4 regions of the Kosakonia sacchari SP1 genome follow, and region 1 is predicted to be linked to each of the others. Evidence: predicted binding sites of a transcription regulator. Region 1 holds the regulator's gene; each other region holds the start of a gene.

Region 1 (4,214 bases):
AGCTGTTCGTTAAGCATTTGCAGCAAATCGGCGAGAAATTTGACCTGTTTAGCGATATTCGCGGCATGGGGCTGCTGATTGGTGCTGAGCTGAATCCGCAATATATAGGCCGCGCGCGCGATTTCCTCTACGCCGCTGCCGATGCGGGCGTTATGGTGCTGAATGCTGGCCCGGACGTCATGCGTTTTGTGCCTTCGCTGATTATTGACGCGCAGGATATCGAAGAAGGGATGAAGCGCTTCGCGGATGCAGTGGCGAAAGTGGTCAACGGTTAAGGCGGCGGTTAAGCCAGATGCCGTGATGCGGGCGCTGACGCCATGCTACCGACGAAATGGTATGCATGGTGTTCAGGTGCCCAATAATCCGCTGTAAATGCTGCTCCAGTGTGCTCATTGGCCCATGCGTTAATGTTTCCGGGGCTTCGAGAATATTCACATCTCCGGATCCTCCCGGCCCGTCATACTCCAGCCGCTGCTGGCAGCGCTGCAGGGCAATTTCGCAGGATTGCAAATAACGTTGCGCCAGTTCCGGCGTCAACATCGTATGTTCGCGCGCCAGCGTCGTCATCGCATTGATATGCTCAACAATAAACTGGCTGTGCGTTACCCACAGTTTCATATCTTCCAGATAACGCGTATTGAATCCCGGTTCCTGCATCGCCTGGTTTAGCGAGTTGAACAGGGCGTTATGCGCCTGGTTCACGCGCATTCGCTGCCAGGCAAGCGGTGTGGGCTGCGGGTTATCGCTTAAGATCAGGCGAATCGCTTCCTGATCTGTTTCCAGCGCATCGTGCGCATTCTGTCGCAGTAAGCCACTTTGCCACTGCGGCCACAGCCAGACCATGCCGCCGAAGGCAATCAGGCAACCAATCAACGTATCTATAAGGCGGGCGACAATAAACTCCTCACCATTTAGTGTCAGCAGCTGCAAGGTGTAGACGGCGGTAATGGTAAAACCCACCATCGCCCAGCCGTAGTTTTTCCGAATAATGAGATAACTGACCAGCGTAATCATCAGCATCGCCGCCAGCGTAAAACCGAGTGGAACATGAAAATGCAGCGTCGCCCCGGCAATCACCAGCCCGGCAATGGTGCCTGCCGCCCGGTGGACAATGCGAACGCGCGTTGCGCCATAACCGTTTTGCGTGACAAACATCACCGTCATCATGATCCAGTAGGGTTTCGGTAAATGCAGGGCGCTGCCCATCAGGCTGGCGATACTGAGCATGACGCTGATTCGCGCGGCATTCCGCAGCGCCGCAGATTTCAGTGATAAATAGCTTTTCAGCGCCGGGAAAAGGGGCAAGCGCCGCTGCTTTTCCGCCATCAGATCGCGGGCATAGAGCGGGCGCTGAGTGCGCAAGACGCGCGCGATACGGCTAAAATGCCAGGCGCAAAACTGCCCAACCGGGTTATCCGGGTGCTGGCGGGCGATTTTTTCCAGCGCGCCAATCTGCTTATCCATGTTGAAGCGCGTGGGATAGCGGTGATAGAGAATGTCGTCTGCCAGCACGCGCAGACGAGCGGCAACGGTTTGTGCGTTCCAGCGGATCACCTGCTCGGCATGGGTTTGTTCCACCAGTTTTTGCACTTCTTCCGGCTGATGCAAACTCACCGAAATGTGCTCTTGCAGATCCAGCCCTACCTGGAAAACCCGCAGTAGCCGTTTGTAATCGTTGTGTTTATTGGCGGCCAGCATATGCAGTTGTTGATAGCACTGGCTTATCATATCCACCGCTTTTTGCTGGCGGGCAAGCAAAGGCGGCAGGGCTTTTTCCGGGTCGGCATGCTGCGTCAGCAAGCTGTATTTCGCCTCGCAGTAGTCTGCCAGTTGCCGGTAGAGCAGGCTGAGAGATTCGCGCAGCGGTTGCTCTCGCCACATCCAGAACCAGAACCAGTTGAACAGCCCGTACCACAACGTGCCCAGCGCATAGATAAGCAGCGGCTCCCATACCGGCATGTTACCGGCAAGGCTGAGCGTAAAGATGGCGGCAATGAGCGAAGCCGGGAGCAGACGGCCGTGCAGTGCGCTGATTTCGGCGGTTACGCCTAAAACCAGCGTCAGCCCGGTGAGGATCAGCGGCAATGGAAGATCTTTCGCCAGCAGTAATTGCACCGCCAGGCTGCTGCCGGCAAACAGGGTTCCGCCAATGATCAGGCGTTTGAAAAAACGTTTATGTGGCGTATCAAGCCCGGCAATGTTGCAGCAGGCGGGAACGAGGGAAAACAGCAGACCTTGTTGTAGATGACCCGAAACCAGACCAATGGCCACAGGTAAACATAACACCAGCGTTTGTCGCAGTGCGTAGTTGATTTCGGGGTGATAAATCAGCCTGCGCCACATGAGGGAAGAAAAACGACGCAGCGCGTAAGCTGCGCCGTTTTACAGATTAACGCGTTCCGTATACGACGATGGTTTTACCGTGGGCGGAGATCAGGTTCTGATCTTCGAGCATTTTGAGAATGCGGCCCACAGTTTCACGGGAACAACCGACGATCTGACCAATTTCCTGGCGAGTAATTTTAATTTGCATGCCGTCCGGATGGGTCATTGCGTCTGGCTGTTTCGCCAGGTTTAACAGCGTTTGCGCGATACGGCCGGTTACGTCCAGGAAGGCGAGGTTACCCACTTTTTCTGAAGTGACCTGCAGGCGGCGCGCCATTTGCGAGGAAAGACGCATCAGGATATCCGGGTTAACCTGGATTAACTGACGGAATTTTTTGTACGAGATTTCAGCCACTTCACAGGCAGTTTTAGCGCGTACCCATGCACTGCGCTCCTGACCCTCTTCGAACAGGCCCAGTTCACCGATAAAATCTCCCTGGTTCAGGTAAGAGAGGATCATCTCTTTACCTTCTTCATCCTTGATCAGCACTGCCACTGAGCCTTTAACGATGTAATACAGCGTTTCCGCTTTTTCACCCTGGTGAATCAGCGTGCTCTTCGACGGGTACTTATGAATGTGGCAATGAGACAAGAACCATTCAAGCGTCGGGTCTGTTTGTGGTTTGCCAAGCACCATGCGCGATTATCCTCTGTTATAAGCTGTCTCAGACACAGGATGAGCCCCTACGTCTGGGGTTGCAATCTAAGCTTCCCGCATCCAGGGAAGCGGACCGTCAGCGTCATCTGCGGTCTCTAAAGTATGATGTCATGCATACATGCGTAACATCCATTTATCTCTGTAGCATCCAGAGTGTTTTAGCATAGCTTTTACCGCCTGTCTCCTGGTGTCTCGCTTCAGCATGACGCAGGTCGCCTTCCGTTGCGAGTTTTGTTATGTACGCGTAATCTGTAAAGAAAATTGCCACTCCGGAGTGAAGAAAATGCAGGCACGTGTGAAATGGGTTGAAGGGTTAACGTTCCTTGGCGAGTCCGCATCGGGCCACCAAATCCTGATGGACGGTAACTCCGGCGACAAAGCGCCAAGCCCGATGGAAATGGTGCTGATGGCGGCGGGCGGATGCAGCGCCATTGATGTGGTTTCTATTTTGCAAAAAGGGCGTCATGACGTGACCGACTGCGAAGTGAAGCTGACTTCAGAGCGTCGCGAAGAAGCGCCGCGCCTGTTTACCCACATCAATTTGCACTTTATCGTCAGCGGTAAAGATCTGAAGGATGCGGCGGTTTCCCGCGCGGTGGATTTATCCGCGGAGAAGTATTGCTCCGTGGCCTTGATGCTCGAAAAAGCGGTGAAGATCACCCACTCTTACGAAGTTATCGAAGCCTGATGCGAAAAGCCCGGCGGCACGTGGCTGACCGGGCTTTCTGCATTATTTGATCTTTTTGCCTTCCATCAGCCGTTGCACCAGCGGCGTCATAATCAGCTCCATCGCCAGCCCCATTTTTCCGCCAGGTACCACCAGCGTATCCATATGCGAGATAAACGAGCCTTGCAACATCGCCAGTAACCACGGGTAATCAATCCCTTCCAGATTACGGAAGTGGATCACCACAAAACTCTCGTCCAGTGAAGGAATGCCTTTCGCGGCAAACGGATTGGACGTATCCACCGTTGGCACGCGCTGGAAGTTAATGTGCGTACGGGAAAACTGCGGCGTAATAAAATTGATGTAATCCTCCATCGAACGCACGACAGAATCCATTACCGCTTCACGCGAATGCCCGCGCTCGCTGGTATCGCGGACAAGTTTTTGAATCCATTCCAGGTTGACGATCGGCACCACGCCCACCAGCAAATCCACATGACGCGC
Region 2 (4,214 bases), 500 kb from region 1:
TTGCCGGTAGCCTGAATGCCGCCGGTCAGGCTGCCTTCCGGATTTTCGAAACCGGCAACGTCATCGCCCTGCCAGCAGTGCATGGAAACCGGCAGCCTGTCGAGCTGGCGCAGTGCCTCCTCGACATCGATCCCCACAGCGGCGAAACGCTGTTTAGCTATGTCCCAGGCTTGTTCAAGTTGAGTGGTCATGCGCAAAGCTCCTTTGTCTGTCGTTTTTGCTGAAAGCGCGCGACGTAGCGGGCGATTTCATTATCAGGATTAGGGGAAAACGTAATCAGTGAATGGTTAGCCGTGACCAGCTGGCGAAAATCATCGACGTTGCTTAGCTCATCCAGCGTCATCAGTTGCACGCCAATATTGCCCAGTGTCGAGGCCTCCACCGGCCCGGCGACGACCGGCAGCCCGCAGGCATCGGCGCAGAGCTGGTTCAGTAACTGGTTCTGGCAGCCGCCGCCGACAATATGCAGGCGGGTAAACGGCTTACCACGCAGGAAAGCCAGTTCGCTCAGCACATCGGCATACAGCAGCGCGAGGCTATCGAAGATGCAGCGCGCCAGTTCGGCAGCGTTTTGCGGTACGGGTTGACCCGCTTCCCGGCAGGCGGCCTGGATTTCGGCGCTCATATTGTCCGGGTTGATAAAGCGATCGTCGTTCGGATTAATCACGCAGCGGCAGAGAGGGAGCGGCTCGGTGAGCGCGATCAGCGCTGGCAAATCGGTGATGTTTTGCTCTTTCAGCACGCGTTGCAGCAGCCACAATCCCATGATGTTTTTCAGCACCCGGTAACGGCCTTCGGCACCGCCTTCGTTGGTGATATTGGCGGCGAGCGCCTCATCGCTGGTGTGCGGGGTTTTGCTCTCAAAGCCCATCAGTGACCAGGTGCCGGAAGAGAGATACGCCGCATCGTGGTTTTCCAGCGGTGCGGCGATAACCGCGCTGGCAGTGTCGTGGCTGGCGACGGCGACGACCGGAATGGCATTACCCTGTGGGCAGATCCAGTTGCCGATAACGTTGCCAGGATGGGTTGGCGTGCCAAACCAGCGAGCCGGAACGCCTGCCCAGCTCAGCAGTGATTCATCCCAGTTATCGGTGTTGATATTGACCAGTTGGGTGGTGGTGGCGTTGGTGTATTCCCAGTTGAGGTTGCCGGTCAGGCGGTAGCTGAAGTAATCCGGGATCAGCAGCACGTGATCGGCCTGTTCCAATAAGTGCGGTTGCTGTTCTGCCAGTGCGCGTAACTGGTACAGGGTGTTGAAGGGTAAAAACTGAATACCGCTGCGGCGATAGATATCGGCTTTGCCGGGATTTTGCAGCGCCCGGTGCATCACGCCATCGGTGCGATTATCGCGGTAGGCAATCGGCAGCCCGACGCGCTGGCCGTCGCGATTGATCAGGATGTAATCGACGCCCCAGGTATCAATACCGATGCTGTCCGGTTGTATGCCTTCGGCGCAAACCTTGTTCAGGCCGAGGCGGATTTCGGCTTCCAGGCCGTCGATATCCCAGCAATCAAAGCCGTCCACTTTTTGCAGACAGTTTACAAAACGGTGGATTTCGCGAAGCGAAAGCGTGCGGTTCTGGCGGTCATAGCGCGCCAGCATGACGCGTCCGCTGGAGGCGCCTAAATCCACCGCAACACAATGGCGAAAAGTCATGATCGGGTCCTTCTTAGAGTCATTGCGGACAGTCTAAAAAGGGCGGAACCGTCGTACCTTCTTGCTACTGACAACGGCGATTTCGCGCTGGCAAGAAAGCAAAGGTGAACGTGAGAGAGTTCACAGTTTCCAGTAATCGCGAGGTTTTCGGCCATTGTGACCCTCACCACATTTCCCGATCTTTCCGGCCGTTTCTTGAAAAAACGGCAGGCTATGCGCAAATCGGCGTCGAAAATTTAAGGTGAGGTCGAAAACCCTTAATTACTATTTTGAGAACATTTCTCAAGACCGGGGCCATCATGACCGTATTGCATAGCGTGGATTTTTTTCCGTCAGGTAAATCACCCGTTGCCATTGAACCGCGATTGCCCCAGGCCGCGTTTCCGGAACATCATCATGATTTTCATGAAATTGTGATTGTTGAACATGGAACGGGGATTCATGTGTTCAATGGTCAGCCTTATACCATCAGCGGCGGGACGGTCTGTTTTGTGCGCGATCATGACCGCCATTTGTATGAACATACCGATAATCTCTGTTTGACCAATGTGCTGTACCGTTCGCCGGATGCGTTCCAGTTCCTTGCCGGGTTGAACCAGTTGCTGCCGCAGGAGCAGGACGGGCATTACCCATCGCACTGGCGGGTAAGCCAACACACGCTGGGGCTGGTGCGCGGCATCATTAGTCAGATGGAAGAGATGGGCAGTGAAGCGACAACCCATGACATTGCCAACCGCGAGATCCTGTTTATGCAGTTGCTGGTGTTATTGCGTAAAAGCAGCCAGCAGGAAGATGCGGGCAACAGCGATGCGCGGCTCAACCAGCTGATGCTGTGGCTGGAGGATCACTTCGCCGAGGATATTTGCTGGGAGTCGCTGGCGGAACAGTTCACCTTGTCGTTGCGTACGCTGCACCGCCAGCTAAAACAGTCCACCGGCATGACGCCGCAGCGCTATTTGAACCGCCTGCGGTTGATTAAAGCGCGCCATATGCTGCGCCATAGCGACGAGAGTGTTACCGATATCGCCTTTCGCTGCGGTTTCGGCGACAGTAACCACTTTTCGACGCTGTTTCGCCGCGAGTTTGACTGGTCACCGCGTGATATCCGCCAGGGGCGCGACACGCTGCTTCAGTAACGAGAAGGCTATCACCGATTTTTTGCCGGGCTTCCGTTAATAATGTCAGGTTGTTCACGGCAGAGGTGGCGTTGTGGCTGGTCAGTTAATTCTTCGTAAAGCAGACTTTTTCCCGCGCGCCGGACAGGCGGTCGCGGTGGCCGATCGCTACCCGCAAAATGTTTTTGCCGAACATACCCATGAGTTCTGCGAACTGGTGATGGTGTGGCGCGGCAATGGTTTGCACGTGCTTAATGGCCGCCCTTACCGCATTACGCGCGGCGATCTGTTTTATATTCGCGCCGAAGATTGCCACTCTTACGCCTCGGTTAATGACCTGGTGTTGCAGAACATTATCTACTGTCCGGACCGGCTGACGCTGAACCTCGACTGGGCGGCGCATATTCCGGGGCTTAACGGCGCGCCAGGGAACCCGCACTGGCGTATTGGCAGCAGCGGAATGGCGCAGGCGCGGCAGGTGATTACGCAACTGGAACATGAGAGCGCGAAGGACGATCCGCTGGCCAATTTGATGGCGGAAACCCTGTTTGCCCAACTGGTGATGACCTTAAAACGGCACCGTTTTGCCACCGATAACCTTGCCGCGACCCATAGCGAAACGCTGCTGGATAAGCTTATTACCGCGCTTTCCGGCAGCCTGAATCGCAGCTTTGTGCTGGAGCGTTTTTGTGAACAGGAACAGTGCAGCGAGCGGGCGCTGCGCCAGCAGTTTCGTACTCAAACCGGGATGACCATCAACCACTATTTGCGTCAGTTGCGCATTTGCCACGCGCAATTTTTGTTGCAGCACTCCGAGCAGATGATCAGCGAAATCGCCATGCAGTGTGGCTTTGAGGACAGTAATTACTTTTCGGTGGTGTTTAGCCGCGAGGTAGGGATGACGCCAGGTCAGTGGCGTCATCGTAGCCGGGTTGCTGCCTGATTAGCTCGCCATGCCGAGGCCGACGATATTGGCGGCGACAATGATTACCACACAACCGAGACTCAGCACACTTACCGGTTGTCGTCCGGCGTTCTTCCACTCTTTGAGCACCAGCCCAACCAGCCCGCCGCACAGCACATAGAAGCTCATATGCAGCATCCAACTAATGTAGTCATACTGCCCCGGAATACGCGCATGGCCCCAGGCGTAGAAGAAGAATTGCAGATACCACATCAGGCCGCCCAGCGCGGAAAGCAGGATATTGCTGATGATCAGCCCTTTTGCCAGCGAGAAGTCGGCTTTTAGCGACAGGTTTTTTACTTTTGCCAGGCGGATAAAACAGAAACTCAGGTTGACCAGCGCACCGCCGCCCATGATCACCACATAACTTGGCAGCGCAGTGTAGAGCGGGTCGATACCCAGTGCGGCAGCGGCTTCGTGCATTGGTTTGGCGGCATTCATCGCAAAGGACATCCCGGCAGAGAACACGCCGCACATT
Region 3 (4,214 bases), 2.2 Mb from region 1:
CGGAACGCTTAACGCATCCGCCACGGCGGTGTAGTGGGCAATCAACTCATCTTGTTTCAGCGGCACAAAATAGGGCGTGATAACCGATACCGCATCAACACCCAGTTTTTCAATCTGCTTACCCAGACGAATGGTGTCGCGCGTGGAGATTTCGCCGATATGCGCCACCACGGGCATACGCCCGGCAACTTCATCGACGCAGGTCGCGGTGACGGCCACTTTTTCCTGCTCATTCAGCACGAAGAATTCGCCGTTGGTGCCACCGCAAAAAATGCCGTTTCCGGCTGCCAACTGGCGGTTGATCTGCTGTTTGAGCGTCTGCGGGTTAACGTCCCCGTCAACGTCAAAAGGCGTCACGATGGCGGTCAGCACGCCATTAATCTGCTTACTCATGACTCACTCCCTCGAATTGGGGTTAAAACAGCGTCTGATAAATGGCCTGCACGTCCTGGTGGCTGACGGTGCATGGGGCGTTGTTCATCAGGCGCTTCACATTTAGCGCGGCGTCGCTCAGTGCCGGGACATCCTCGCGCGGCACGCCGAGCGCCTCGAGGTTGTCGGGCAGATTCAGGCGTTTGACCAGCGCGGCAAACCACGCCACCAGCGCGTGCGATTTTGCTTCCGCACTGAGCGTGGTGTCGGCGTCAGGTACCAGATCCCACACCTGGGCAAATTTCTCTACCGCGTGCGGGCGTACCACTTTCATGCATGGCGCGAGCAGAATGGCGTTCGCCACACCGTGCGGCAGGTGGTATTTGCCACCGAGCGGATACGAAAGCGCATGCACCAGATGGGTTCCGGCATGGGTGATCGCCGCGCCGCCGTAATAAGAGGCCCACAGCATCTCAAGCCGGGCGGTCAGGTTGTGCGGTTCATTGACCGCCGTTTCGATATTGCGCAGCAATTTGCCTAAACCGATCAGCGCCACGTTGTCACTCACCGGGTTGGCGATGGTGGCGGTGAAGCACTCAATCAAATGGCACAGGGCATCAATGCCGGTAGAAGAAGCGATATGCGCGGGCATGCTGGTGGTCAGCTCCGGCAGCAACGCCACGTAATCCGGTAGCATCACTGGTGAAATAATGCCGATTTTGGTGTCCTGCTCTGGGATGGCGAGAATGGCGTTGGGTGTGGCTTCCGAGCCGGTACCGGCGGTGGCGGGGATCAGCAGCGAAGCAACGCGGTCAGTCGGTTTTTCTCCCGTCAGCAGCGCGTCCAGCCCCGGTGATGCCGGGTGGCATAACACCGACAGCAGTTTGGCGACATCCAGCACGCTGCCGCCGCCAATGCCCACCACCAGATCCACGGCGGTGTCGTGCAGGTTCTGCAGGATATTCGCCACATCATGCTGGCTGGGTTCGGGCGGAACATTATCAATGACTTGCACGCGGCGACCGTTTGTCTCCAGCAATGTACGGATCTGCTGGGTGGCAGCCAGTTTGATAATGTTGCCGTCGCTGACCAGTAACACTTTCTCTTTACCCGCAAGCAGTGGCGCAATCGCCGGGATCGCCCCCGCGCCGCTTATCAGGGTGCTGTTAATCGTTACCACAACCTTCTCCTGTCTCTGTTATGGTGATTGAACTCAATCATCTTTTATTCATCACCGTCACTACATGGCCTAAATTTATAATTTATTCGCAAACTGAATAAGTTGATCTTGCTCACATATAATCAATCATGATTGAATATAATCATATCCAGTGCATAATGACCCGGAGAAGGGATGAACGAACAACGCGTGGACAAACAGGTGGTGATGCTGGCCGATGATTTTACCGGCGCGAATGATGCGGGTGTCAGCCTGGCGCAAACCGGGATGCAGGTGGATGTCGCGTTAACGACACCATTTGTAAGTTCGGCGCAGGCGATCATTTTTAACAGCGACAGCCGGGCGCTGAGCGTGAGCGAGGCAATGGCGTGCGTCACGGCATTCACCAACGAAATAACCGCACGCTACAACCCCGACTGGCTGGTGAAAAAGATCGACTCCACGTTGCGCGGCAATGTCGGCGCGGAAGTCGAGGCGATGAGGCAAGCCTGCAACGCGGCGGCGGTAATCATTGCCCCGGCGTTTCCGGCAGCCGGGCGCATCACCCGTAATGGTCAGTGCTATGTCAATGGCGAACTGCTCACGCAAACCGAGTTTGCCAGCGATCCGAAAACGCCGGTGACCAGCGCCGATATTGGCGCACTACTGGCAGCCCACAGCAATGCAGCGTGTCGCTATGTGCAACCTGCACAACTGGCAAAAGCACTCGCACAGGCCACGCCAGATAAGCCGTTACTGCTGGTGGTCGATGCGCAGAGTGATGAAGATCTTGATGCGATCATCGCTCAGGCGGCAAACGCTGCCACAACGCCGCTGCTGGTCGGCTCTGCCGGATTATGCGACGCGCTGGCGCGCAGGCTGGCGGCCGAAAAGCCGCATGCGGTGCTGGCGGTGGTAGGCTCAATGAGTGAAATCGCTCAACAGCAGGTGGCGCGCGTCGCGCAGCAACCGAACGTGGAACATCTGCTGATTGATGTCGACACGGTGTTTAGCGCCGCACAACCTGCGTATCGCCAGACAATTGTTGCCGTGCTGGCACAGGGGAAACACTGCATTGTGCACACCTGCGTGGATGAGCAGGCGCGCCATCAGATAACCGCACTTTGTGCGCGGCTGGGCGTAAGCCGCAGCGAACTGGGAGAGCGTATCTGCACATTTCTGGCGCAACTCACCTGTGAGGTTTTGCGTGAGGTGACGCCCGCAGCGCTTTATCTCTCCGGCGGGGATGTGGCGGTGGCGGTCGCAAAGGCGTTAGGGGCGTCAAGTTTTCGTATCCAGGGACGCGCCGCAGGGTGCGTACCGTGGGGTTATTTTTCAGGTTGCGAATGGCAACGACCGGTGATGACCAAAGCGGGTGGCTTTGGTGACGAAACTACCTTGCTTAAGGTTCTGCATTTTATCGAGGAGAAATCGAGTGACTAATATCATTGCTGTAACGATGGGCGACCCGGCGGGTATTGGCCCGGAAATTATTATTAAATCGCTGGTCGAGGGAGAGTTATCCGGTGCGCCGGTAGTGGTGGTGGGCTGTGCGCAAACCTTGCAACGTATTCTGGCGCTCAATATCACGCCGCATGCCGAACTGAAAGTGGTTGAGCAGGTGGCGGACGCGCGTTTTGCCCCCGGCATCATTAACGTCATTGACGAACCACTGACCGATCCCGCCGGGTTGCAACCGGGCGTTGTGCAGGCGCAGGCGGGGGATCTGGCCTACCGCTGTGTGAAACGCGCGACCGAACTGGCGATGAAAGGCGAAGTGAAAGCCATCGCCACCGCGCCGTTGAATAAAGAGGCGCTGCATTTAGCCGGGCACCATTATCCGGGGCATACCGAACTGCTGGCGCACCTGACCGACAGCAAAGATTACGCCATGGTGCTGTATACCGATAAGCTGAAAGTCATCCATATCACCACTCATATCGCGCTGCGAAAATTTCTCGACACCCTTAATCAGGATCGGGTGAAAACGGTGATTCGCGTTGCGGATACGTTCCTGCGTCGCGTTGGCTATGACAACCCGCGTATTGCGGTGGCGGGGGTTAACCCGCACGCCGGGGAAAATGGTCTGTTTGGCGATGAAGAGATCAAGATTGTCGGCCCGGCGGTACAAGCGATGAAAGCTGAAGGGTTGAACGTTAGTGGGCCGTGCCCGCCTGATACGGTGTTTATGCAGTGCCATGAAGGGATGTATGACATAGTGGTGGCGATGTACCACGACCAGGGACATATTCCGTTAAAATTGCTGGGCTTTTACGATGGCGTTAATATCACCGCGGGTTTGCCGTTTATTCGCACCTCTGCGGATCACGGCACCGCATTTGATATTGCCTGGCGCGGAAAAGCGAAAGCGGAAAGCATGGCGGTATCCATTCAGTTAGCGATGCAAATTACACGGGAATAATATGAAGGGATATAACCGGTTAGAGCAGATTATGGACTACCTGAAAGGGCATAATCTGGTGACGGTAGATCAACTAGTGGCCGCCACGGACGCTTCTCCGGCGACCATTCGCCGCGACCTGATTAAGCTCGATCAGGAAGGGGTGATCAGCCGTACGCACGGCGGCGTCACGCTGAACCGGTTTATCCCCTCGCAGCCCACCACCAGCGAGAAAATGCAGCGCAACCTGGCGGAGAAACATGCCATCGCCTGTGCGGCGGC
Region 4 (4,214 bases), 2.2 Mb from region 1:
CGTTTGCAGGAACTGAAGGACGAACTGGGCGATAACCTCTATACCGCACAACTGGACGTGCGCAACCGCGCGGCGATTGAAGAGTTTATCTCTGCCCTGCCTACCGCATGGCGCGAAATTGATGTATTGGTTAACAACGCAGGTCTGGCGTTGGGTCTGGAGCCGGCACATAAAGCGAATGTCGATGACTGGGAAACCATGATCGACACCAATAATAAAGGTCTGGTGTATATGACGCGCGCGGTGCTGCCGGGCATGGTTGAGCGTAATCGCGGCCACATCATCAATATCGGTTCCACCGCCGGTAGCTGGCCTTATGCAGGCGGCAACGTCTACGGCGCGAGCAAAGCCTTTGTGCGACAATTCAGCCTCAACTTACGTACCGATCTCAGCGGCACCGCCGTGCGCGTGACCAATATCGAGCCGGGTCTGGTGGGCGGCACGGAGTTTTCAAATGTGCGCTTTAAAGGCGACGACGCGAAAGCCGGGAAAACTTACGAGAACACTACTGCGCTGACGCCGGAAGACGTTACCGAAGCGGTGTGGTGGGTCGCCACGTTGCCGAAGCATGTCAATATCAACACCCTCGAAATGATGCCGGTCAGCCAGACATATGCCGGTCTTAGCGTGCATCGCGAAGGGTAATTTCCCCGCCCGGCCTGCGGGCCGGGTATGGGATGTGCGTTAAATTAATGGTATGGTAGACAGGTTAACCCTTTAAAAAGTAAGAGCGAATGGCCGCTGAAACGCAACTCAACCCTACACAGCCCGTCAATCAACAAATTTACCGCATCTTACGGCGGGACATCGTTCATTGCCTGATCCCACCGGGCACGCCGTTGTCGGAAAAAGAGGTGTCGGTGCGCTTTGATGTCTCACGCCAGCCGGTACGCGAAGCCTTTATTAAACTTGCAGAAAACGGCTTGATCCAAATCCGCCCGCAGCGCGGTAGCTACGTCAATAAAATCTCCATGATGCAGGTGCGTAACGGCTGTTTTGTTCGTCAGGCCATTGAGTGCGCCGTCGCCCGCCGCGCCGCAACGATGATTGACGACAGCGCCTGTTACCAGCTGGAGCAAAACCTTAATCAGCAGCGCACCGCGATTGAGCGTAAGCAACTGAATGACTTTTTTGAGCTGGATGATAATTTCCACCAGAAGCTGGCGCTCATCGCCGACTGCCAGTTAGCGTGGGACACTATCGAAAATATTAAAGCGACCATCGACCGTGTGCGTTATATGAGTCTTGATCATGTTTCGCCGCCAGAGATGCTGCTGCGCCAGCACATCGATATTTTCTCCGCACTGGAAAAACGCGATGCCGACGCCGTTGATCGCGCCATGACGCTGCATTTGCAGGAAATCAGCGAGTCAGTAAAAACCATTCGCCAGGAAAACCGCGACTGGTTCAGCGAAGAGTAATTTTTCCCCTTCTTATCTCCGCCAGGTCACATTTTTTTCGCGCAAAAAAGTGTGACTTTGATCAAAAACAAAAACTCATGAGCTCAGGGGCGTATTTATAAGGCGTCCATTTCGGGGACATCTTCTGCCCCGTTTCGTTTTGCGGATTTCAATAAGGAGAAACCACCATGATGACGTATGATCGTAACCGTAACGCTATCACCACCGGTACGCGCGTGATGATTAATGGCACTGGCCGCACTGGCAAAATCGTCGCGATTCACGCCGAGGGGTTAAACCCCGCGCAACTGCGCCGTAGCAAAACGGTGGAAGTGGAAGGCTGCGAAGGTAAATTCGAACCGGTTGAATTGATTCGTCTTGGCTTACACTAAGCATTAAAAATGCGTGTGGTAAAAAAGAATGCCGCCATGGCGGCATTCACTGTTTATATACTGGATTAAATGCTCGCAGTTAAAGTGCTGCAGCGTACTGCGCCACTGTGGCTTTCGCGCCTTTATCCAGCAATGTCAAATAGGCTTTTTTCACCTGAGCCACAAAGGTCGCATCTTTCGGCAATTCATTGCCAAAAATCGCCTCAATTCCAAGCAATGCATGCACGCGGGCTTCACCTTGCGCGCTGTTGTTAACCGCGTTCTGGATCACTGTCAGCAACGGATCGCACACTTCGATCGCTTTCCCCTGCTCGTCGACGCCGCCGACATAACGCATCCAGCCAGCAATCCCCAGCGCCAGCAGAGAGAAATCACGCTGATGCACTAAATGCCAGCGCACAGAATCCAGCATACGCTGCGGCAGTTTCTGGCTACCGTCCATGGCGATCTGCCAGGTGCGGTGACGCAATGCGGTATTGCTGTAACGCGCGATCAGCAGATCGGCGTAATGCGCCAGATCCACGCCCTGCACTTTCAGTGTTGGTGCCTGCTCTTTCAACATCAACGCGTGTGCGGCGCGACGGTAGTTCTCGTCTTCCATGCACTCATTGATGTGCTGATAACCGGCCAGATAACCCAAGTACGCCAGGAAGGAGTGGCTGCCGTTCAGCATGCGCAGTTTCATCTCTTCAAACGGCACCACATCCGCCACCAGCTCGGCGCCAGCTTTTTCCCACGCCGGACGACCCGCGACGAAATTATCTTCAATCACCCACTGGCGGAACGGCTCACAGGCCACGCCCGCAGGATCGCGGACACCGGTCAGTTGTTCGATTTTATCCAGCGTTTCGGTGGTCACAGCCGGAACAATTCTGTCTACCATGGTTGACGGGAACGTCACATTCGCTTCAATCCAGTCACCTAATTCTGCGCTCACCGCGCGCGCGTAAGCGCAGACCACATTGCGGGTGACATGGCCGTTTTCCGGCATGTTGTCGCAGGACATCACGCTGAAAGCCGGTAAACCTGCCGCTTTACGGCGCGCCAGGGCTTCCACGACCACGCCCGCGGCCGATTTTGGCTGCTGCGGGTTTTGCAGGTCGCCAACAATTAATGGGTGATCGAGCATCAGTTTGCCCGTCGCCGGTGAGTGGCAATAGCCTTTCTCGGTGATAGTCAGTGAAACAATGGTAACCTGCGGTTCGCACATGGCGGCGAGCACGGTTTCCAGGCCATCCACCTGTGCGTGCAGGGCGCGTTTTGCTACGCCCACCACGCGCGCAGTCCACGCATCGGCAGACATTTCCGCCACGGTATAGAGGTTATCCTGCTGCTTGAGATCGGCAATTTGCTGCTCACCGCCAATCAAATTGACCTCGCAATAGCCCCAGTCACTGCCATGCTCTGCGGCAAGAATATCGGCATAAACTGACTGATGCGCGCGGTGAAACGCACCAAAACCAAGGTGCACAATGCGCGCAACCAATTTGTTACGGTCATAAGTAGGTAACGTGGCTTTCGCCTTTAATAGCCTGTTTTCCATGGTGAGACTCATCTTATTAAGTGAAACAGTGGTTCAATAGATTACGGACTGCTGTAAAGCAGACTATGATTTGCGACAGGATTTGCGGACTACACTAACTAGAATGGTAACTAAATGTGTCAAAAAAAACACATATTCAACTTTGCTTTAAAGCGATGAATGTATTCAGCGTGAAAATGAGATGAGTTAATGTGATTGTGCAGGATGCGCGGCGATGTGGAAGTGTGGAAAAAAGCGTTTTAAAAGTAATAGCGCTCGCGGGCAATGCGCAGGAAGGGTTCGACAGAAAATCAATCTGTTAGTATACAGCGGACATCATCTTAAACAGACTTGCTGAACCGGCCATAGTGAAGAAATTCACGCCAGGTCAAAATCTGTAACTATACGTCATAAGCAGCTTCGCGAGCTGGGTTTCGCCTCTGGGGCTATTCAAACCGTCTCACAAAGAGCTAAAGCGTGGATTGAAACGAAGACGGTATGCGAACAGCGAGTCTGCCACACACTATCGAAAATGGCGTACATCACGCCCGGCCCCAGCCAGCAACAATGATCAACATCCCGCACATCGCGATGAGCGCCCCAAGCCAGTCGTAAACGCTGAGTTTTACGCCATCGACCACACGTAGCCAAATCAACGCGGTACACACATACACACCGCCGTATGCCGCGTAAACGCGCCCACTGGCCGCCGGATGCAGCGTTAACAACCAGACGAACATGGCCAACGCGAATGCTGCGGGAATAATTAACAGTGGCGTAGCGCCACGTTTTAGCCACAGCCAGGGCAAAAAACAACCGACGATTTCACACAGCGCGGTGGCAAAGAACAGGAGTGTTGTTTTCAGCATCAGTGACACGTTGATTCAAACTTGGTTGAAC

Evidence for each region. The regulator CRP, encoded in region 1, controls carbon source genes, mostly activating them, when cyclic AMP is high. The targets are predictions, from matches to a motif close to ATGTGANNNNNNTCACAT.
Region 2: a site for CRP is predicted at 1,812-1,829, ahead of rhaS (HTH-type transcriptional activator RhaS). Genes of this name have one in related genera too.
Region 3: a site for CRP is predicted at 1,653-1,670, ahead of C813_RS35165 (iron-containing alcohol dehydrogenase). Genes of this name have one in related genera too.
Region 4: a site for CRP is predicted at 1,471-1,488, ahead of ydfZ (putative selenium delivery protein YdfZ). Genes of this name have one in related genera too.

The regions. Positions count from the first base shown of each region.
Region 1 covers NZ_CP007215.2:389,852-394,065, forward strand. Annotated here, with positions in the region: gene argD (bifunctional acetylornithine/succinyldiaminopimelate transaminase) at 1-275, shown strand, start outside; gene C813_RS24755 (YccS/YhfK family putative transporter) at 265-2,343, opposite strand; gene crp (cAMP-activated global transcriptional regulator CRP) at 2,390-3,022, opposite strand; gene C813_RS24765 (OsmC family protein) at 3,327-3,731, shown strand; gene C813_RS24770 (phosphoribulokinase) at 3,774-4,214, opposite strand, start outside.
Region 2 covers NZ_CP007215.2:4,791,666-4,795,879, reverse strand. Annotated here, with positions in the region: gene rhaA (L-rhamnose isomerase) at 1-191, opposite strand, end outside; gene rhaB (rhamnulokinase) at 188-1,657, opposite strand; gene rhaS (HTH-type transcriptional activator RhaS) at 1,957-2,793, shown strand; gene rhaR (HTH-type transcriptional activator RhaR) at 2,867-3,715, shown strand; gene rhaT (L-rhamnose/proton symporter RhaT) at 3,716-4,214, opposite strand, start outside.
Region 3 covers NZ_CP007215.2:2,579,585-2,583,798, reverse strand. Annotated here, with positions in the region: gene C813_RS35170 (dihydrodipicolinate synthase family protein) at 1-393, opposite strand, end outside; gene C813_RS35165 (iron-containing alcohol dehydrogenase) at 416-1,552, opposite strand; gene dtnK (D-threonate kinase) at 1,727-2,974, shown strand; gene C813_RS35155 (D-threonate 4-phosphate dehydrogenase) at 2,967-3,953, shown strand; gene C813_RS35150 (DeoR/GlpR family DNA-binding transcription regulator) at 3,955-4,214, shown strand, end outside.
Region 4 covers NZ_CP007215.2:2,602,884-2,607,097, forward strand. Annotated here, with positions in the region: gene ydfG (bifunctional NADP-dependent 3-hydroxy acid dehydrogenase/3-hydroxypropionate dehydrogenase YdfG) at 1-645, shown strand, start outside; gene C813_RS35275 (GntR family transcriptional regulator) at 735-1,421, shown strand; gene ydfZ (putative selenium delivery protein YdfZ) at 1,589-1,792, shown strand; gene C813_RS35285 (mannitol dehydrogenase family protein) at 1,872-3,335, opposite strand; gene C813_RS35290 (YnfA family protein) at 3,857-4,183, opposite strand.